One region of the Streptomyces sp. NPDC048643 genome, then DNA from elsewhere that is predicted to be linked to it. Evidence: riboswitches for the same ligand, from Rfam matches in the RefSeq annotation. Region 1 holds a riboswitch; each other region holds the start of a gene.

The links. Region 1 has a riboswitch for cyclic di-AMP ahead of AB0C62_RS17750 (transglycosylase family protein). Riboswitches for the same ligand answer to the same signal wherever they lie in the genome.
Region 2: linked by a shared signal. The riboswitch ahead of AB0C62_RS22450 (M23 family metallopeptidase) and the one ahead of AB0C62_RS17750 (transglycosylase family protein) in region 1 are both predicted to bind cyclic di-AMP.
Region 3: linked by a shared signal. The riboswitch ahead of AB0C62_RS31105 (LysM peptidoglycan-binding domain-containing protein) and the one ahead of AB0C62_RS17750 (transglycosylase family protein) in region 1 are both predicted to bind cyclic di-AMP.

What each region holds. Positions count from the first base shown of each region.
Region 1 is NZ_JBEZHO010000015.1:141,519-148,446, reverse strand. It holds gene AB0C62_RS17770 (Ppx/GppA phosphatase family protein) at 1-694, opposite strand, end outside; gene AB0C62_RS17765 (DUF501 domain-containing protein) at 691-1,251, opposite strand; gene AB0C62_RS17760 (septum formation initiator family protein) at 1,292-1,768, opposite strand; gene eno (phosphopyruvate hydratase) at 1,890-3,176, opposite strand; gene AB0C62_RS17750 (transglycosylase family protein) at 3,539-4,240, opposite strand; cyclic di-AMP (ydaO/yuaA leader) riboswitch at 4,245-4,435, opposite strand; gene AB0C62_RS17745 (transglycosylase family protein) at 4,618-5,589, opposite strand; gene AB0C62_RS17740 (cytochrome P450) at 5,850-6,928, opposite strand, start outside.
Region 2 is NZ_JBEZHO010000022.1:89,750-96,677, forward strand. It holds gene AB0C62_RS22435 (DNA topoisomerase IV subunit A) at 1-2,372, opposite strand, end outside; gene AB0C62_RS22440 (pitrilysin family protein) at 2,727-4,073, shown strand; gene AB0C62_RS22445 (pitrilysin family protein) at 4,070-5,458, shown strand; cyclic di-AMP (ydaO/yuaA leader) riboswitch at 5,672-5,831, shown strand; gene AB0C62_RS22450 (M23 family metallopeptidase) at 5,845-6,609, shown strand; gene AB0C62_RS22455 (GntR family transcriptional regulator) at 6,806-6,928, shown strand, end outside.
Region 3 is NZ_JBEZHO010000041.1:57,498-64,425, forward strand. It holds gene AB0C62_RS31095 (hypothetical protein) at 1-128, opposite strand, end outside; gene AB0C62_RS31100 (HAD family hydrolase) at 519-1,328, shown strand; gene AB0C62_RS31105 (LysM peptidoglycan-binding domain-containing protein) at 1,590-2,318, opposite strand; cyclic di-AMP (ydaO/yuaA leader) riboswitch at 2,323-2,483, opposite strand; gene AB0C62_RS31110 (CocE/NonD family hydrolase) at 2,961-4,958, opposite strand; gene AB0C62_RS31115 (peptide MFS transporter) at 4,969-6,465, opposite strand; gene AB0C62_RS31120 (polyprenyl synthetase family protein) at 6,799-6,928, shown strand, end outside.

The DNA of each region.
Region 1 (6,928 bases):
GCAGCTCCTGCGCGATCGCCGAGACCGTGGTGACCGAGCCCGCCAGGCCCACGAGCGTGCGCGCCTCGCGCAGCGGGACGGTCTCGGCGGCCAGGTCGAGGGCCGCCTCGATGTCGGCGCGCATGGCCGCGACCTGCTCGGCGGTGGGCGGGTCGGTGACGCCGCCGTCGTGCACGAGGTGCCGCTCGGTCATCCGTACGCAGCCGACGTCCACGGAGCGCGCCGCGCGCACCGCGTCGGCGCCGACCACGAACTCCGTCGAACCGCCGCCGATGTCCACGACGAGGTAGGGCTTGGCCAGGTCGTCGCTGCCCTTCAGCTCCAGGGTCGCGCCGGTGAAGGAGAACTCCGCCTCCTGGTCCCCGCTGATGACCTCGGGTTCGACGCCGAGGATGTCGAGGACGCCGCGCACGAAGTCGTCGCGGTTCTCGGCGTCCCGGGAGGCGGAGGTGGCCACGAAGCGGAGCCGCTCGGCGCCGTGCTCCTTGATGACCCCGGCGTACTCGCGGCACGCGGCGAACGTCCGCTCCAGCGCCTCGGGCGCGAGCCGTCCCGTCCGGTCGACGCCCTGGCCGAGCCGGACGATGGTCATCCGGCGGTCCAGGTCGACGAGTTCCCCGGTCTCCGGGTCCGCGTCGGCGACCAGCAGCCGGATCGAGTTCGTACCGCAGTCGATCGCGGCGACGCGGGTCACCGGCCGGCCTCGCCGACGGGCTCAGCGGGCTCCGCGGGCTCGCCGGGAATCGTCACGCACGCTCCCTTGCGCCACCACTCCGGCAGCATCGCGATGGTCTCGTCGCCGAGCGGGTTCACGCCCGGTCCCGCGGCCAGCGAGTGGGCGACGAGGACGTGCAGGCACTTCACCCGGTCCGGCATGCCGCCCGCGCTCGGGAAGCCCGCCAGGACCTCGATGGCGTCACGGCGCGCGATGTAGTCCTCGTGGGCGGCGCGGTAGGCGTCGGCCAGTTCCGGGTCCGTCGCGAGCCGGTCCGTCATCTCCTTCATGACCCCGTTGGCCTCCAGCGTCCCGATCGCGGACGCGGCCCGCGGGCACGTCAGGTAGTACGTGGTCGGGAAGGGGATGCCGTCGGGGAGGCGGGGGGCCGTCTCCACCACGTCGGGCTGACCGCAGGGGCAGCGGTGCGCGATCGCGCGCAGCCCGCGCGGCGGCCGGCCGAGCTGCTGCTTGAAGGCCTCGACGTCGGCGTCGGTGGGCTCGGTGCGCGGAGTGGTCGGCGGTGGCGTTTCCATGCCGTGAGTCACGTGTCTTTCTGGTCAGTTCAGGGGTTCGTCACTGGTCGGCGGCGTCGGACTTGTCCACGCCGTCCCAGACGTTGGTGTACCAGGGGCGGTCGGCGGCGCCCTGGCCGGCGCGGGCCTGCTTCGCCGCGTCCGGGTCGACCACGACGTAGCCGGTCTCGCCGGGCATCACGTAGTGCAGCCGCTGCCGGATCTGCTGCTCGGCGTACGCGTCGTCCTGCCAGCGTGCCTTCAGGTCGCGCAGTTGCTCGACCCGCCGGCGGGCCTGCTCCTGACGGTGCTCCAGGTCGGCGACCTCGGCACGCTGGGAGACGTACTGCCGCATGGGATAGGCGAGCGCGACGATCAGGGAGCACAGCACGAGAGCGAGGAGCGCGGCCCGGCCGGTGAGCCGGGAACGGCGGGCCTGCCGTTTGGTCTGGGAGCGGTAGACCCGGGCCGCCGTCTGCTCGCCGAGCAGCTTGAGCCTGGTCGAGGTGGAGAACCGGTCCCGGTCCTTCACGGCCATGAGTCCCGCCTCCCCAGTACCGGCCCGCCGTGGTGCGGGCCCGTCACGTGCGTACGTCCCCGCACACGGTACGGGACCGAGTACGGGGACGTACGTACGACGCTTCCCAAGCGGGTGGTGCTCAGCCCTTGAAGCGGGGGAACGCGCTGCGGCCGGCGTACACCGCGGCGTCGTCGAGGATCTCCTCGATGCGCAGCAGCTGGTTGTACTTGGCGACACGGTCCGAGCGGGCCGGGGCGCCGGTCTTGATCTGACCGCAGTTCACGGCGACCGCGAGGTCGGCGATGGTGACGTCCTCGGTCTCGCCGGAGCGGTGGGACATCATGCACTTGAAGCCGTTGCGCTGGGCCAGCTCGACGGCGTCCAGCGTCTCGGTCAGCGAACCGATCTGGTTGACCTTGACGAGCAGGGCGTTGGCGGAGCCCTCCTCGATGCCGCGGGCCAGACGCTCCGGGTTGGTGACGAAGAGGTCGTCGCCGACGATCTGGACCTTGTCGCCCAGCCGGTCGGTGATGACCTTCCAGCCGGCCCAGTCGTCCTCGTACAGCGGGTCCTCGATGGAGACGAGCGGGTACGCGGAGACGAGCTCCTCGTAGTACTCCGTCATCTCGGCGGCCGAGCGGGACTTGCCCTCGAACTCGTACTTGCCGTCCTTGTAGAACTCGGACGCGGCGACGTCGAGCGCGAGGCCGATCTGCTCACCGGGGATGTAACCGGCCTGCTTGATGGCCTCGACGATGAGATCGAGGGCGGCGCGGTTGGACTCCAGGTTCGGGGCGAAGCCGCCCTCGTCGCCGAGGCCGGTCGACAGGCCCTTGGTCTTCAGCACCTTCTTGAGCGTGTGGTAGACCTCGGCGCCCCAGCGCAGGGCCTCGGAGAAGGACTCCGCGCCGATCGGGGCGATCATGAACTCCTGGATGTCCACGTTCGAGTCGGCGTGCGACCCGCCGTTCAGGATGTTCATCATCGGAACGGGCAGCAGGTGCGCGTTCGGGCCGCCCAGGTAGCGGAAGAGCGGCAGGTCGGACGCCTCGGAGGCGGCGTGCGCGACGGCGAGCGAGACGCCGAGGATCGCGTTGGCGCCGAGCGAGCCCTTGTTGTCGGTGGCGTCCAGGTCGAACATGGCCTGGTCGATCAGGCGCTGCTCGGTGGCGTCGTAGCCGACGAGCTCCGGGCCGATCTGCTCGATGACGGCGAGGACGGCCTTCTCGACACCCTTGCCGTGGTAGCGGTTGGGGTCACCGTCGCGGAGCTCGATGGCCTCGAAGGCACCGGTGGAGGCGCCGGACGGAACGGCGGCACGACCCGTGCTGCCGTCGTCGAGGCCGACCTCGACCTCGACCGTGGGGTTGCCTCGGGAGTCCAGGATTTCCCGGGCTACGACGACGTCGATGGACGGCACGAGCATCTCCTTCTGGGATGTGACGCGAGTACGCAGGGCTTGGGTAGTCCTGCGGGACGAGCCTAACCGGCCCGAGGGGATCGGCCAGCCGATCGACCACGCCTTGGGCAGAACTCGGGGTACATATTGTTCCCGATCGGAACAAAAATGAAATGAAAAACCCCGCTCCGGCGCGTACGGGGGAACACGCGCCGGAACGGGGAGCCCGTGGGGACGGGGACCCTCGGTGGGGATCAGGACCCGGGAGCCGGGCCCGCGAGGGGACTGCCGTTCGCCCGGGTGTCGTTCAGCCGGGCGGAGCCGCCGGGGCCGGGGTCGTGGTCGCCGTCCGCCGAGGGCGACCACGTCCGGCCGGTGCGCGGCCTCGCTCAGCGAAGGTGCAGCTGCTGGCCCGGGAAGATGAAGTCGGCGTCGTCCACGATGTCGTGGTTCAGCTTGAACAGCTTCTGCCAGCCGCCCTTGACGTGGTGCTTCTCGGCGATCGAGCTGAGGGTGTCGCCCTTGACGACCTTGTACTCGCCGTCACCCTTCTTGACCTTCTTGCCGGTCGGGGTGGTGACGGTCTTCTTCGCGGCCGGGCGCTCCTGCGAACGGGAGGCGGGCTGCTCGGACGTGCGGTTGTCCTGCGAGCTGCCGGCCGACGAGGAGCCGGAGGAGGTCGAGGGCGCGGCGGGGGTGGAGCTGCCACCGCTGTACGCGGCGCCCGACAGGCCGGTGCCGCAGGTCGGCCAGGCACCCTTGCCCTGCGCGGCGAGGACCTTCTCGCCGACGGAGATCTGCTGCGACTTCGAGGCCTGGTCGGCAGTGGAGGCGTAGGCGGTGCCGCCGTACGCGGCCCAGGTGGAGGACGAGAACTGCAGGCCACCGTAGTAACCGTTGCCGGTGTTGATCGACCAGTTGCCGCCGGACTCGCACTGGGCGACGGCGTCCCACTCGGAGCCGGTCGCGGCGGACGCGTTGCCCGCGGCCATCAGCGGAGCGGCGATGGCGACACCGGTGACACCGGCGAGCGCGGCGACACGGGTGGCCTTGTTCGGGCGGCGGTGCTTGCCCTTGCTGGAAAACAGCATCGAGTGATCCCCTCACCGACGCCTGCGAGGTGAGCTGTCGGGTTCGGGCCGGTTGAGTTGCCCGGCCGCACGTCCCCGGTCCCTCTCGGAACCACGGCGCGCGGCTTTACCCCAAGCCGTCTCCGGGTGTCTCTCAACTCCCGGTCGCGGCACTTACCTTGGGTCCCCCGCTCCTGCCTACGGCGCTTGCGCGACGACTGTTCCCGTACGGCCGCTGGCAGGATTCGGCGTTGCGATCGTCGGGGCCCGCTGTGGCGAGCGGTCACGACCGTAAGCAGTCGATCGCCTGATTTTCAAAGACGATCAGGGCTTCTGAGACTCATGTCTCACTCGCACCAAACCGGACATTCCCCAGCGAACCATGACGTGAACTCCCGCTACTTTTCGACCGTTTCGCTATCAACAGCGAGGCTCTGACCGGGGAGGATGAGGTCCGGATCGATGCCCACGGTCTTCTCGTTCGCGGCGTACAGGTCGGCCCATCCGCCGGTGACGTCGAGGTCGTCGGCGATCGTCCAGAGACTGTCGCCGGCGCGCACGACGTAGGTGCCGTCGCCGGCGTCACGCGCGTCGTCGGAGCCGCGCGAGGCGTGCCGTCCGGACGCGCTGTCGGTGCGGCTGCCCGTGGCGGCGTCCGTCGAGTCCTCGTCGGCGTTGCCGCCGCGGTGCCGTCCGGGCGTGGTGGACGCGTCGTCGGAGGGCTCCGAAGAGGTGCCGCTCCGGCCGGACTTGTCCGATGTGCCCGACTCGGACGCGTCGGCCGTCGCCTTGTCCGAGCTGTCCGCGCCCCGTGAGTCACCGGACTTCGCGGTGCTCCCGCTCGCCTTCGGCGAGGCGGTGTCACTCGAAGCGGACGAATCCGACGATCTGGACGATTTGACGGAAGGGGAGGAACTGGGCGACGTGGACAGGCCGCTCGAACCGGAGTCGCTCGCGTCGTCACCCATGCCCGTGTCGACGTCGACCTCGGCCGAGCTCTTGCTGAGCCCGGAGAGCGGTCCGCAAGTGGGCCAGGCGGCGAGACCCTGGCCGTCGAGCACCTTCTCGGCGACGGCTATCTGCTGCGAGCGGCTGGCCTGGTCGGGGCTCTGCGCGTACTCGAGACCGCCGTACCTCTCCCAGTTGTCCTGGGTCAGCTGGAGCCCGCCGTAGTACCCGTTGCCGTTGTCGGCGCTCCACGCGCCGCCGCTCTCGCACTCGGCCACCCGGTCCCAGGTGGTCCCGTCGGCCGCGCTCGCGCTCGATGCGCCGAGGAGCGGGATCGCGATGGCGGACCCGGTCACCCCTGCGGCGACGATGAGGGCCGGAGCCTGACGGGGGCGCCGGTGACGGCCGTTCCCGGAGAGCATGCGGAAGCCTTTCGCGTGACAACGGGGTGACTACGGCACCTACGGCGAAGTGACGATCGCCGGGGCCGCATTGATGGGTGAACGTATATGGACTCGAACGCTTGTCACAAGTCGATGCAGCGCAGATCACGTGAAGATCACAGTTATGACGGCGCGTCAGTTGACGGCTGCCTTCGAGGCGGTCTGCCGGACGCCCTCCCGGCACCCGCGGGCGCCCCGTCGACCTGGTGGGCACGGGTACCGGATGAACCGGTTCCGGACTATCCGACCGGGGTGAACTCCACAGGAAGCGTGCGCAATCCGCGCATAATGAGCCCGCCACGCCACCGCAAATCGGCTGAATCTCCGGCGAGTTGGAGGTCGGGCAGCCGGGTGAGGAGGGTGGCGAGCGCGGTCTGCCCCTCCAGGCGGGCGAGCGGCGCACCCAGGCAGTAGTGGATGCCGTGGCCGTAGCCGAGGTGCTGATTGTCACGCCGGGCGAGATCGAGGGTGTCCGGCTGCCCGAAACGTTCGGGGTCGCGGTCAGCGGCGGCGAGGACGACGAGCACGGGGTCGCCGGCGGCGATGTCCTGGCCGCCGATCCGCACGTCCTCGGTGGCGAACCGCCAGGTGGCCAGCTCCACGGGCCCGTCGTAGCGCAGGAGTTCCTCCACTCCCGTCTCCAGCAGGTCGCTCTCCCCGGCCGCGAGGGAGGCCTGGAGGCGGGCCCGCTGCTCGGGGTGGGTCAGCAGGGCGTACAGCCCGTTCCCGATCAGGTTGACCGTGGTCTCGAACCCCGCGAACAGCAGGATGAAGGCCATGGCGGCGGCCTCGTTCTCCGTGAGGTGCTCGCCGTGGTCGGAGGCGCGGATGAGGCCGGAGATGAGGTCCTCGCCGGGCGCGGCCTCGGCGGGCATCGCCTCGCGCTTGCGGTGGATCAGCTCGGCGAGATACCCGCGCATCTTCTTGACGGACCGTGCGACCCCGCCCCGCGGCCCGCCGCCGTGCCGGATCATCATTCCCGCCCAGTCCCGGAAGTCGTCCTGGTCCTCGCGGGGGACACCGAGCATGTCGCAGATGGCGTAGATGGGGAGCGGGAACGCGAACTCGTGGATGAGGTCCGCCGACCCCTTCTCCGCGAACCCGTCGATGAGGTCGTCCGTCAACTCCTGCACCCGCGAGGAGAACTCGGCGACGCGCCGCGGGGTGAACGCCTTGCTGACGAGCCGGCGCAGCCGGGTGTGGTCCGGCGGGTCGATGTTCAGCAGATGCGTCATCAGCTCCGCCTTGCGCTCCCCCGGGATCCCCGTCCTGCCCTTCGCGTGCGCGGGCTCGTCGTGGTGCGCGGGGTTCTTGGAGA
Region 2 (6,928 bases), on a different contig from region 1:
GGCGTGCCGTTCTTCTGCGCCGCGCGTCCCGGCGTCGGGCCCGTCCAGGCCAGGGACAGGCAGTCCTCGCCCTTCAGGAAGCGCTGGCAGCGCACGCCACCCGTCGCGCGTCCCTTGCGGGGGTACTGGTCGAACGGGGTCAGCTTGGCCGTGGTCTGGACGGAGTCGTCCAGCGTCCCGCGCGAGCCCGCCACCGTGAACACCACCGCGTCCACCGCCGGGTCGACGGCGGTGAAGGAGATCACCTTCGCGCCGTCGGTCAGCTTGATGCCCGCCATGCCGCCCGCGGCACGCCCCTGTGGACGGACCTGTGAGGCCTGGTAGCGCAGCAACTGGGCGTCGTCCGCGATGAAGACCAGGTCCTCCTCGCCGGTACGCAGCTCCACCGCGCCGACGATCCGGTCCCCGTCCTTGAGGGTGATGACCTCCAACTCCTCCTTGTTCGAGGGGTAGTCGGGCACCACACGCTTGACGACACCCTGCTCCGTGCCGATCGCCAGGCCCGGCGACGCCTCGTCGAGCGTAGTCAGGCAGATCACCGTCTCGTTCGGCTCCAGGGCGGACAGGAACTCCGAGACCGGAGCGCCCCCGGAGAGGTTGGGCGCCGACGCCGTCTCCGGCAGCCGCGGGAGGTCGATCACGTTCAGACGGAGGAGGCGGCCCAGGGACGTGACGACGCCGATCTCGCCGCGTGCCGTCGCCGGCACCACCGAGACGATCACGTCGTGCTTGGTGCGCTTGCCGTCCGGGTCCTGTTCGAAGGGGTCGCCGTTCGCCGTGCGGGCCAGCAGGCCCGTCGAGGACAGCAGCACCCGGCACGGGTCGTCGGCCACCTGCAGCGAGACGGTCGCGGCGGGCGAGCCGGCGGACTCCAGGAGCACCGTGCGCCGGTCGGTGCCGAACTTCTTGGCCACCGCGGCCAGTTCTCCCGAGACCAGCTTGCGCAGCTCCGCGTCCGAGTCCAGGATCCCGGTCAGCTCGTCGATCTCGCCCATCAGGCGGTCGCGCTCCGACTCCAGCTCGATGCGGTCGAACCGGGTCAGGCGGCGCAGCGGCGTGTCCAGGATGTACTGCGTCTGGATCTCGGAGAGGGAGAAGTGCTCGATCAGGCGCTCCTTGGCCTGAGCGGAGTTGTCGCTGGAGCGGATGAGGCGGATGACCTCGTCGATGTCCAGGAGGGCGACGAGGAGGCCCTCGACCAGGTGCAGCCGGTCGCGCTTCTTGCCGCGCCGGAACTCGCTGCGACGGCGTACGACGGTGAACCGGTGGTCGAGGTAGACCTCCAGCAGTTCCTTGAGGCCGAGGGTGAGTGGCTGACCGTCCACCAGCGCCACGTTGTTGATGCCGAAGGACTCCTCCATCGGCGTCAGCTTGTAGAGCTGTTCGAGGACCGCCTCCGGCACGAAGCCGTTCTTGATCTCGATGACCAGACGCAGCCCGTGCGCACGGTCGGTGAGGTCCTTCACGTCGGCGATGCCCTGGAGCTTCTTCGCGCCGACCAGGTCCTTGATCTTGGCGATCACCTTCTCCGGGCCGACGGTGAAGGGCAGTTCGGTGACGACGAGGCCCTTGCGGCGGGTCGTGACGTCCTCCACCGACACCGTGGCGCGGATCTTGAAGGTGCCGCGGCCCGTCTCGTACGCGTCCCTGATCCCGGAGAGGCCGACGATCCGGCCGCCGGTGGGCAGGTCGGGGCCCGGGACGTGCTTCATCAGGGTCTCGAGGTCGGCCCCCGGGTACCGGATGAGGTGCCGGGCGGCCGCGATGACCTCGCCGAGGTTGTGCGGCGGCATGTTGGTGGCCATACCGACGGCGATGCCCGACGAGCCGTTGACCAGGAGGTTCGGGAAAGCGGCCGGCAGGGCCACCGGCTCCTTCTCCTGGCCGTCGTAGTTGGGCGAGAAGTCGACCGTGTCCTCGTCGATGGACTCGGTCATCAGGGACGTCGCGTCGGCCATCCGGCACTCGGTGTACCGCATCGCGGCCGGCGGGTCGTCGTTGCCGAGCGAACCGAAGTTGCCGTGGCCGTCGACCAGCGGCAGGCGCATCGAGAAGGGCTGTGCGAGTCGCACCAGGGCGTCGTAGATCGACGCGTCTCCGTGCGGGTGGAGCTTACCCATCACCTCGCCGACGACGCGGGCACACTTGACATAGCCGCGATCGGGGCGCAGGCCCATCTCGTTCATCTGGTACACGATGCGACGGTGCACCGGCTTGAGGCCGTCGCGGGCGTCCGGCAGGGCTCGCGAGTAGATGACCGAGTACGCGTATTCGAGGAAGGAGCCCTGCATCTCGTCCACGACGTCGATGTCGAGGATCTTCTCCTCGTACGAGTCGTCGGGCGGCGGGGTCTTCGTGCTGCGGCGGGCCATCGCTGCTGCGGCTCCTTCACAGTCTCTGCCGGGGCATGAACGGGTTCTGACGCGGACCATTGTGGACCGCCCCGCTGACAACGCCGACCGCGACCCGTCCGTAGCGGCCTCCCGGAGCGCTCCGCGGGCCCCGGAGCGACCGTTCCCGAGCCGTCGTCGTGGCGTCCGCCGGACCCCTGCCGCACCCGTCCCGCCCGGTGTCCGGAAGGTTCCCGGGGGCGTGCGGGGGGCGCTCGCGGTTCTCGCTCTCGGCGTACGAGGTGCGGGAACTTCGCCAGGCGTCCGCGCGCTTGCATACAGTGGCAGGACCGACAGGAATGACGCAGTTCCGCGATCGAAGGGACGTACATGCCCATGGGTCACACGGCCACAGCTGAGGCAGGCTCCGGCGGCCTGACAGCGACCGAGCACCGCCTGGCCAACGGCCTGCGTGTGGTGCTCTCCGAGGACCATCTGACCCCGGTCGCGGCGGTGTGCCTCTGGTACGACGTCGGCTCGCGCCACGAGGTCAAGGGCCGGACCGGGCTCGCCCACCTCTTCGAGCACCTGATGTTCCAGGGCTCCAAGCAGGTCCACGGAAACGGCCACTTCGAACTCGTCCAGGGCGCCGGCGGCTCGCTCAACGGCACGACGAGTTTCGAGCGCACCAACTACTTCGAGACCATGCCCACCCACCAGCTGGAGCTCGCCCTCTGGCTGGAGGCCGACCGCATGGGCTCGCTGCTCGCCGCGCTGGACGACGAGTCCATGGAGAACCAACGTGACGTCGTGAAGAACGAGCGCCGCCAGCGCTACGACAACGTTCCGTACGGCACCGCGTTCGAGAAGCTGACCTCGCTCGCGTACCCCGAGGGCCACCCGTACCACCACACCCCGATCGGGTCGATGGCGGACCTGGACGCGGCGACCCTGGAGGACGCCCGCGCGTTCTTCCGCACGTACTACGCGCCCAACAACGCGGTTCTGTCGGTCGTCGGCGACATCGACCCGGAGCAGACGCTCGCCTGGGTCGAGAAGTACTTCGGCTCCGTCCTCGGGCACGACGGCAAGCCCGCCCCGCGGGACGGCTCGCTGCCCGAGACCATCGGGGAGCAGCTGCGCGAGGTCGTCGAGGAGGAGGTCCCGGCGCGCGCGCTGATGGCCGCCTACCGCCTCCCGGAGGACGGCACGCGCGCGTGCGACGCGGCCGACCTGGCTCTCACCGTCCTCGGCGGCGGCGAGTCCTCCCGGCTCTACAACCGGCTGGTGCGCCGCGACCGCACCGCCGTCGCCGCCGGCTTCGGCCTGCTGCGGCTCGCCGGTGCGCCCTCTCTGGGGTGGCTGGACGTGAAGACGTCCGGTGACGTCGAGGTCCCGGTCATCGAGGCCGCCGTCGACGAGGAGCTCGCCCGGTTCGCCGAGGAGGGCCCGACGGCCGAGGAAATGGAGCGCGCGCAGGCCCAGTTGGAGCGCGAGTGGCTGGACCGCCTCGGTACGGTCGCGGGCCGCGCGGACGAACTGTGCCGGTACGCCGTCCTGTTCGGCGACCCGCAGCTCGCCCTGACCGCCGTACAGCGCGTCCTGGGGGTCACCGCCGAGGAGGTCCAGGAGGTCGCCAAGGCCCGCCTGCGTCCCGACAACCGCGCGGTGCTCGTCTACGAACCCACCGCCCCCCAAGCCACCGACGCCGCTGACGACACCGACGAGGAGGCGGCGAAGTGACCGAGCTCGCCACCATGGACTTCCATCCGCAGCCCCAGGCCGGCCAGCCGAAGCCCTGGGCGTTCCCCGCCCCCGAGCGCGGCACCCTGGACAACGGCCTGACCGTCCTGCGCTGCCACCGCCCCGGCCAGCAGGTCGTCGCCGTCGAGGTGAACCTCGCCGCGCCGCTGGAGGCCGAGCCCGCGGGCCTGGACGGCCTCGCCACGATCATGGCGCGCGCCTTCTCCGAGGGCACCGACAAGCACTCGGCCGAGGACTTCGCCGCCGAGCTGGAGCGCTGCGGCGCCACGCTCGACGCGCACGCCGACCACCCCGGTGTCCGGCTGTCCCTCGAAGTGCCCGTCTCGCGTCTGCCCAAGGCCCTCGGCCTGCTCGCGGACGCCCTGCGCGCACCGGCCTTCGCGGACAGCGAGATCGAGCGGCTGGTGCGCAACCGGCTCGACGAGATCCCGCACGAGACGGCCAACCCGGCCCGCCGCGCGGCCAAGGAGCTCTCCCGGCAGCTGTTCCCGCCGACGGCGCGCATGTCGCGCCCGCGCCAGGGCACCGAGGAGACCGTCCAGAAGATCGACTCCGCGGCCGTACGGTCCTTCTACGAGAAGCACGTGCGTCCCGCGACGGCCACCGCCGTGGTGGTCGGCGACCTCACCGACGTGGACGTGGACGCGCTGCTCGGTGACACCCTCGGCTCCTGGACCGGTTCGACCGCCGAGCCGCGCCCGGTACCGCCGGTGCACGCCGACGACACGGGCCGCGTGATCATCGTGGACCGCCCCGGCGCCGTCCAGACGCAGCTGCTCATCGGGCGGGTCGGCGCCGACCGCCACGACCGTGTGTGGCCCGCCCAGGTGCTCGGCACGTACTGCCTCGGCGGCACCCTCACCTCGCGTCTGGACCGCGTCCTGCGCGAGGAGAAGGGCTACACGTACGGGGTGCGGGCGTTCGGCCAGGTCCTGCGTTCCGCGCCGGACGGCACCGGAGCCGCGATGCTCGCCATCAGCGGCTCGGTGGACACCCCGAACACCGGCCCGGCGCTCGACGACCTGTGGAAGGTGCTCCGCACCCTCGCGGCCGAGGGACTGACCGACGCGGAGCGCGACGTCGCCGTGCAGAACCTGGTGGGCGTGGCGCCCCTCAAGTTCGAGACCGCCGCGGCCGTCGCGGGCACGCTCGCCGACCAGGTCGAGCAGTACCTGCCGGACGACTACCAGTCGACGCTCTACCAGCAACTGGCCGCGACCGGCACGGTGGAGGCCACCGCGGCCGCCGTCAGCGCCTTCCCGACGGACCGTCTGGTGACCGTCCTGGTGGGCGACGCCGCGCAGATCGAGGAGCCCGTCAGGGCGCTCGGCATCGGTGAAGTCACCGTGGTCACCGCCGAGTAGGACCGTGTGACCGAGATGGGCCCTGGTGACTGAAGAGTCACCAGGGCCCTCTTTTACGCGGACATCGCCCCCAAGATGTCCGTATTGGTGCGGAGGTTGCCTTCTGTGCTGTGGGATGCGCTACAAAAACCGTGATCCGTTTGTTGTTCGAAAGATCTCGCGTTTAGCGTCAGTCCGGCTGTTCGTCAGGCAGTGCGCCGCGCCCGCGGCACCGGACAGTCATCGCCGAGTCCCCGCATGGCGCGAGCCAGGGGAGCCGGGGACCCACACGTAGTCCCTGGGGTGAATCGGACGCCCTCCCCGGAGGGGGCCCGTAGGAGACCTTCCTGCTCCGAACCCGTCAGCTAACCCGGTAGGCGAGAAGGAAGGAAAGGATCAGCCCTTACATGGCGTTCACCTGTGGCACCGGGAAGCATCGTCGTCCGAGCCGCGTGCAGCGCACCACGAAGAACGCCGTCGGCGTCGCGGCCCTCACCACCACCGGTGTCCTCGGAACCCTCGCGGCACCCGCGTTCGCCGCGACACCGTCCGCCGAACAGACCGGGCTGACCCAGGCCATCACCATCGGTGACTCCGTCGCCGAGCAGATCGACGCGCAGGCCGCCGCCCAGCAGCACGCCGCCGACGTGGCCGCCGCGCGGGAGAAGGCCGAGCGAGCCGCGCGCAAGAAGGCCGCCGAGCTGGCCGCGAAGGCCCGCGAGAGCAAGGAGCGCGCCGCCCGTGCCGCCGAGCGCAAGCGGCTCAACACCTTCGTCATGCCGATCACCGGCTCGTACGTCTCCACCGGCTACGAGACCGGCGGCAGCCTCTGGTCGTCCGGCAGCCACACCGGTGTCGACTTCCACGCCGCGTCGGGCACCTCGGTGCACTCCGTCGGCGCCGGCACCGTCGTCACGACCGGCTGGGGCGGCGCCTACGGCAATCAAGTAGTGATCAAGATGCACGACGGCACGTACACCATGTACGGGCACCTGTCGTCCATCGGTGTCTCCGTGGGCCAGACGGTCACTCCGGGCCAGCAGATCGCGCTCTCCGGCTCGACCGGCAACACCACGGGGCCGCACCTGCACTTCGAGGCGCGCACCACCGCGGAGTACGGCTCCGACATGGACCCCGTCGCGTACCTCCGCTCGCACGGCGTGAACGTCTGACGACCGCTTCGCGGCTTCTCCACCGTTTCGATGCCCCGGCTCACCGAGCCGGGGCATCGTCGTTTCCGGAGGCCGTCTGTCCAAAAAATATCCATGGATTCAGGCCCGCCATCGGAAATTAAGGCTTCCTGCAATAGAGTCACTGAACAAGCGTCAATCGATGGCGTTTCGCGGGGATTAAAGCGGAGGTCCGGTCATGCGTATTCCGGCGCACTCGGTATGCACGGCGATCCGCGACGACATCGTCGCGGGCGTCTACGAGCGTGGCGGCCGGCTCACCGAGGAACTGCTCGCGCGGCGCTACGGCGTCTCGCGCGTC
Region 3 (6,928 bases), on a different contig from region 1:
AGGGCTTCCGGGAAGCGGCGGACGACGGCTGCGGCGGCGGTGCGCAGGTGGTGCCGGAAGCGGTCCCCCGCGGGGGCGGCGTCGTGGCGCGCGTGCGCGGGTCGTCGTTCGGTGGGTTCGGAGGTCATGGATCTCCCCGGATTCTCGATGACGGTTCCCCGCCTGTGATTTCTGGCGTCCCGGCCGTGGCGAGCGCCCCGCGGTGTCGGCCTCGCCGGCTCGACCCCGACCCCGGCCCGGCCCGGCCCGGCCCGGCCCGGCCCGACCCGGCCCGACCCGGTGTCGGCCTCGGTGTCGCCGTCGGCGACGCCGGTGATCGTAGCCCGGGAGCAGGGGTGTTGAGCCGTTGTGATCGGTCCTGCACGGGAAAGTCCGACTGGGCGGAACCGAGCCCTGCGTGATCCCAACCGGTCGCAACGCGCCTGCCACCGTACGGTGAACGGCGTTGCTGACGGGATACCGGACGTCGTCCGGTTCACGCCGGGCCGATGTGTCGTTCGATCCGTATTCTTCGGATCATGGCCGCTCCGACTGCATATTCACTCATCGCCACTGACCTGGACGGAACGCTGCTGCGCGGCGACGACACGCTCTCCGACCGGTCGCGGGCCGCGTTGGCGAAGGTGACCGCGTCGGGCGCCCAGCACCTGGTGGTGACGGGCCGTCCCGCACCGCGCGTTCGACCCCTGCTCGACGAACTCGGCGGTGAGGGGCTGGCGGTGTGCGGTCAGGGGGCTCAGCTGTACGACGCGGGGACGGACCGGCTGCTGTGGTCGGTGACCCTGGACAGGGAGTTGGCGGAGACGGCCCTCGGAAAGATCGAGGCGGAGGTCGGCCTGCTGTACGCGGCGGTGGACCAGGACGGCGTGGACGGGCTGACGCTCATCGAGCCGGGCTATGTGATGCCGCACCCCACGCTTCCGGCGGTGCGGGTGCGCCGGCGGGACGACCTGTGGGCGCTGCCGATCAGCAAGGTGCTGCTCCGCCACCCGTCGATGTCCGACGACGAGCTGGCGTCGGCGGCGCGGGGAGTGGTCGGTTCATTGGCGACGGTCACCATGTCGGGGCCCGGGACCGTCGAACTCCAGCCATGCGGGGTGACCAAGGCCACCGGCCTCGCGCTCGCCGCGAAGCACCTCGGTCTCACGCCGTCGGCGACGCTGGCCTTCGGGGACATGCCCAACGACATCCCGATGTTCGACTGGGCCGCCCACGGGGTCGCGATGGCCAACGCCCATCCGGAACTGAAGGCGGTGGCGGACGAGGTCACCCTCTCGAACGAGGACGACGGGATCGCGGTCGTCCTGGAACGGATCTTCGGGTTCTAGGGCGTCTCCGCGACGTCGCGGCGCCGGCCCGAAGAGCGGGCCGGGCGATGCCCGGTCCCGGGAGACGAGCCGGCCCGGGGCGTCCGCCGATGCCCCGGGCCGTGCCCTTCGTACTTCTGGTGGGGACCGCCCCGCACACCCGGTCCGTCACCGTCCCGCGGGCCCGGTCGTTCACCGCCGACAGGCCGGTACGTCACCACCGGCGGACCCGAGGGTGCCGCCGGCCGGTGTCGTGCGAGAGGCGCGGGTGCGCCGGTGCGATCAGTAGGCGCCGTTGACGTTGTCGATCGAGCCGTACTTGTCGGCGGCGTAGTTGCAGGCGGCCGTGATGTTGGCGACCGGGTCGTAGGGGTCCATCGACGTGCCGGCCACGTGGTAGGCCTGGAACGTGGGGTCGATGACCTGCAGGAGCCCCTTCGAGGGGGTGCCCGCGACCGCGTTGGAGTCCCAGTTGTTGATGGCCTGGGGGTTGCCGGAGGACTCGCGCATCACGTTGCGGTAGATGCCGTCGTAGCTGCCCGGAATGCCCGCCTTGCCCATGATGTCCAGGGACTGCTTGATCCAGCCGTCCAGGTTGTTGGCGTACGTGGTGGCGGACGCCTGGGTGGCGGTGGTCTTGGCGGCCGTGGTCGCCTTCGCCGGAGCCTTCAGGGTCTTCGTGCCGACGGTCAGCGTCAGGCCCGTGCGGAGGTGGGCGGGGTTGTCGCCGATGACGGCGCGGTTCGCCGCGTACAGCTTCTGCCAGCCGCCGCTCGACGGATACTTCTTCGCGATCTTGGTCAGGGTGTCGCCGGCCACCACCTTGTAGGTGACGAGCTGGACGTTCGGGACGACCGCGGTCTGGGCGGTCTTCGCGACCTGGGGGGTCGCGGCGTGGGCGCCGGTCGCGCTCATGAGCGGGAGGGCGAGGGCGAGGGCGCCCGTTCCGGCGGCGATCATTCCGCGGGTGATGAAGGTGGTTCGGGCGTGACGGTGCGTGCCTGCGGGCATGACGAAATGTCCTCTCCGACGCCTGCGAGGTGAGCTGTCGGGTTCGGGCGGGAGATGCCCGGTCGCGCTTTTGGGCGCGGCTTCACCCCAAGCCGGTCCGGTCTCCCGGATCGGCGGCTTACCTGTGGTTCCCCCGCTCCTGCCGTGCGTGGGTGGGTGGGTTGCCGGGCGACGGCAGGATTAGGCGATCCGCCCGGTGCGACGAGAACGTATGCGACTGCACATGTCGGGAACAAGGCCTGATGTGGCGGTGAAGATCGCTTTTGCCTGTTTAGGGCGAGGGTGATACGTCCGATTACGCCGGAATTGAATCCTCAACTTGCCTTTGGCAAAGGGGTTGGCAAGGAGTGGGCGAAGGGTGATCCACTGACTCCCGCGTGACCCAACTCACGCGCTCGGGGGTCACCAAGGCGGCATGCCGGGCAAGTCGGGCATTACGCCACCACTCTTCGGTGCGCGGGGAGTTCCCGGACGCCCGCCGCGTGCGGGACGGGCGGGGCGCCGGAATGCGGGGTCGGAGCGGGCGCCTGTGAAAGAGGCGGCGTGGGGGCGGAGTTGACGGCTTCCGGACGGATGCCGGACGTGCGCCGGGCGGACGCCGGGTGGGGGCGGCCGGTGAACTGCCGTCCCCGCCGGGCCTTTTCAGCCCGCGGTGCGCGGGATGCGCTTCTCCCAGGTCCGGTGGAAGACGACCTCGTCGCCGTCCCGGCAGACGACCTCGTTGGACGTGATGAAGTCCTGCGCGTCGCAGGTGATGGCCGACGTCGTCTCGACGCGGGCGTCCCAGGGCAGGTCGGGGCGGTGCAGCCGGACCGACCAGGTGGACCGGGCGCGGGCGGACAGCGGGTCCGACTCGTCGATCGTGTACGTCTCCCGCGCGTCCTCCGTGAACTCCAGACCGTCGGGATACACGTGGGTGCCGCCGTAGCGGGGGTCCACGTCGAGCCGCCAGGTGCCCGCGGCCACGTCACGCAGGACCAGGCGCTCCGGGCGGGGCTCGTCGAGCGTCACCGGGACCACCACGCCGAGTGGCTCGGCCTCCTCCGCCTCCTCGAAGGTGATGGAGGGGTCCGACTCCCGTGCCCGCACGGGGAGTTCCAGGCTGCTGCCGTCCGGGTCCAGCGTGAAACCGGCCTCGGAGCCGGGCTGCGGCCAGACCCAGGGCCAGTACGCCGAGGAGACGCTCAGGCGGATGCGGTGGCCCGGGGGGAACGCGTAGCCGATGCCGTTCAGCTCGAACTCCACGTCCTCCGTGGTGCCCGGCTCCCAGGGAACCGCCTGGTCACGGCCCCGACGTGCCGACAGGTTGAGGACACCCCGGGTGACGAGCGTGGAGGCGCCGTCGGGGGTCACGTCGCACAGCCGGGCGATCACCTGGCCCCGGGAGGACGCCGACGTCAGCCGCAGCCGGACCCGGGGCCGACCCAACACCCACGTCTCCTCCGGCACTTCGAACTCGAAGCAGACCGACCGTGCGTCCTCCTCGCGCTGGTCCGGCGGCAGGTCCGCGTCGTTCCCGAACGGGAAGAAGCGGCCCGCGTCGACCCCCGTGTGCTGCGGTGAGCGCACCAGGCGCGGGGCGCCCTGGAACGCGTACGGGACAGGGGTGACCGACGGCGAGGGCCACGCCGGGTCGCCGACCCAGCGGCCCGGCAGCTCCTCGTACACCGTCGCCGGGGGATGCGCGTCCATCACGTAGGAGCGCAGGAGGGGCACGGCGAGCGCGCCCGAGTCCTCGTCCTTGAGCCAGTGGTCCCACCAGCGGAGCGTCTCCTGGAGGAAGCCGATCGCCGGGCCCGGCGGCAGGCCCCGGTCGGGGTACTGGTGGGACCAGGGGCCGATGAGACCGCGTACGCGGTCCGGCGGCAGGTTCTCGACCAGGCGCAGCACCGTGTCGCGGTACGGGTCGTGCCAGCCGCCGACCGCGAGGACCGCCGCACGGATCGCGCCGTAGTCCTCGCATGCGCTGCCGTGCCGCCAGTAGGCGTCCCGGGTCTGGTGCGCCAGCCAGGTGTGGACGAACGGGTCGACCGCCTCCAGCCGCTCGGTCCACATGTCGCGCCACATCACCTCGCCGACGTGCACCGGGTCCGGCGGGCGGGCGACGAAGGCGAGCATGGTGGCCGCCCAGGCGTGCATGTCGACGGCGAGGACGGAACCACCCGTGTAGTGCACGTCGTTGTCATAGCGGTCGTCCGTCGAGCAGACCGTGACGACCGCCTTGAGCGGCTCGGGCGCGAGGGCCGCGATCTGGAGGGAGTTGAAGCCGCCCCAGGAGATCCCGAACATGCCGACCCGGCCGGTGCACCACGGCTGGGAGGCCAGCCACTCCACCACGGCGACCCCGTCGGCCAGCTCGGTCTCGGAGTACTCGTCGCCCGGCATGCCCTCCGAGTTGCCGTGGCCCCGCACGTCGACGCGGACCGAGGCGTAGCCGTGCCCGGCGTACCAGGGATGGCGCTGCCAGTCGCGCGGTGCCGTCCAGTCGGTCAGCCGGTACGGGAGGTACTCCAGGAGCGCCGGTACGGACTCCTCCGTCACCGGGCGCCAGATCCGGGCGTACAGCCGGGTGCCGTCCGGGAGGGGGACGAGGACGTCCTCGTGAACGGTCTCGTAGGGGAAGGACGTACGGATACGCATGCGGGTCACCTCAGTGGACGGGATGCATCGTGCGGCGGAGCCAGGGGGCGAGGGCCATCACGGCCAGGCCCGCGGCCACCGCGATCGCGCCGTTGACGCCGAAGTAGGCGGGCTTGGAGACGTCGTCGTAGAGCTTCACCGTCTGGGCCTGGATGCCGTTGGCGAGCGCGAGCGACAGGAACCAGAGGGACATGGTCTGACTGGAGAAGGCGGCGGGGGCGAGCTTGGTGGTCGCCGACAAGCCGGACGTCTCCAGGAGGACGTCACCGAGGCCGAGCAGCAGGTAGGAGCCGACGATCCACCAGACCGACATCAGGTAGTCGTCCCCGCTGTGGCCGGAGGTCGGCAGCACGATGAGCAGGAACGACAGACCGCCGAGCACGACCCCGAGGGCGATCTTGTTCGAGGCGTGCGGCTGGCGGCTGCCCATCCGCATCCAGACGGCGGCGACCACCGGCGCGAGGGCGACCTCGAAGGCGCCCAGCGCGGAGGCGTACCAGCCGGCCGGGAAGTCGAAGCCGAAGATGGTCGACTCGGCGTTCGACGAGGCCAGCAGGATCATCGTCGAGTACGCCTGGAAGAGGATGAAGTTGAAGACGGTCGAGGCGAGGAAGAGGACCACGTAGGGGCGCAGCCTGCCGCGTTCCTCGGACGTCACCCGGGGGCTGGTGAACATCACCCAGAAATAGACGACGGGCAGGATCACCGAGATGACGGTCAGCAGGTCGACGAAGCGGTCCATGGTCAGCCAGCCGACGGAGGCGAGGAGGACGGCGAGGACCGCGACGGCCAGCAGTCCGAGGACGATCCCGCGGACGGCGCGGCGCATGGCGTCCGGCGCGAGGGCGAATTCCGCCGCCCGGGTGCGCCCGGCCAGGTGACGGCGGCCCGCCACGTACTGGATCAGGCCGAACGTCATGCCGACCGCCGCCGCCGAGAAGCCCCAGTGCCAGCCCTCGTGGTCGCCGAGCCAGGCGGTGATGAGGGGGCCGGCGAAGGCGCCGATGTTGATCGCCATGTAGTAGAGGGCGAAACCGGCGTCGCGGCGCTCGTCGTCGGTCCGGTAGAGCTTGCCGACCATGGTGGCGACGTTCGGCTTGAGCAGGCCGGTTCCCGCGCTGATCAGGCCGAGGCCCGCCCAGGTCGCGGCGGCCGTCGGGATCGCCATGGCGTAGTGGCCGCAGGCGATCAGGATGCCGCCCCACAGGACCGCGCGGTACGCGCCGAGCATCCGGTCGGCGAGCCAGCCGCCGGCGACGGAGACCAGGTAGACGAGCGTTCCGTAGGCCGCCGACACCGAGGCCGCGGTGCCCGGCGCCATGCCGAGCCCGCCGTGTGCCACGGTGTCGGCGAAGTAGAGGACCAGGATCGCCTGCATGCCGAGGAACGAGAAGCGCTCCCAGACCTCCAGGCCGGAGAGCGTCAGGAGCCCCCTCGGCTGGCCGAAGAAGGCGGTGTCGTCGGCCGGGGGCGGGCCGGGTTCGGCTTCCACGGAGCTACGGGACACTGGCACCCTCTTCCGCGTACCTCGGTACATGTCTGCGTATGTCAGCTCATATCAACTGATCATGAACATACCGTCGGCTCTCGGATACTGCCCGGGAGTAGGGGTACTCGCAGAGCGAGGCACACGGGTGTGTTGCGTGTGCCCTACAGGTGTCATCCCGTGTACCTCCTGGCGGAACCGACTCGGCCGGGGGACGGTGGGCGCTCGTGGTGATCGAAACGTGACCGGATACGCTGACTTGAGTGATGGCAGCGACACATCGACAAACCGTGTCATCGACCGAATGATCGACCGAGTTCGCCATGTGATCGTCAGCAGACAGGAGAACCTCTCGTGACCGTCGTCGGGCCGTTCGGGCTGAGCGTGCGGGACCAGGCTCTCGAAGCCGATGTCCAGGCCGGATTGGCGGCTGTCGAGGAGGGTTTGCTCGAAGCCACCAAGAGCGAGGTCCCCTTCATCACGG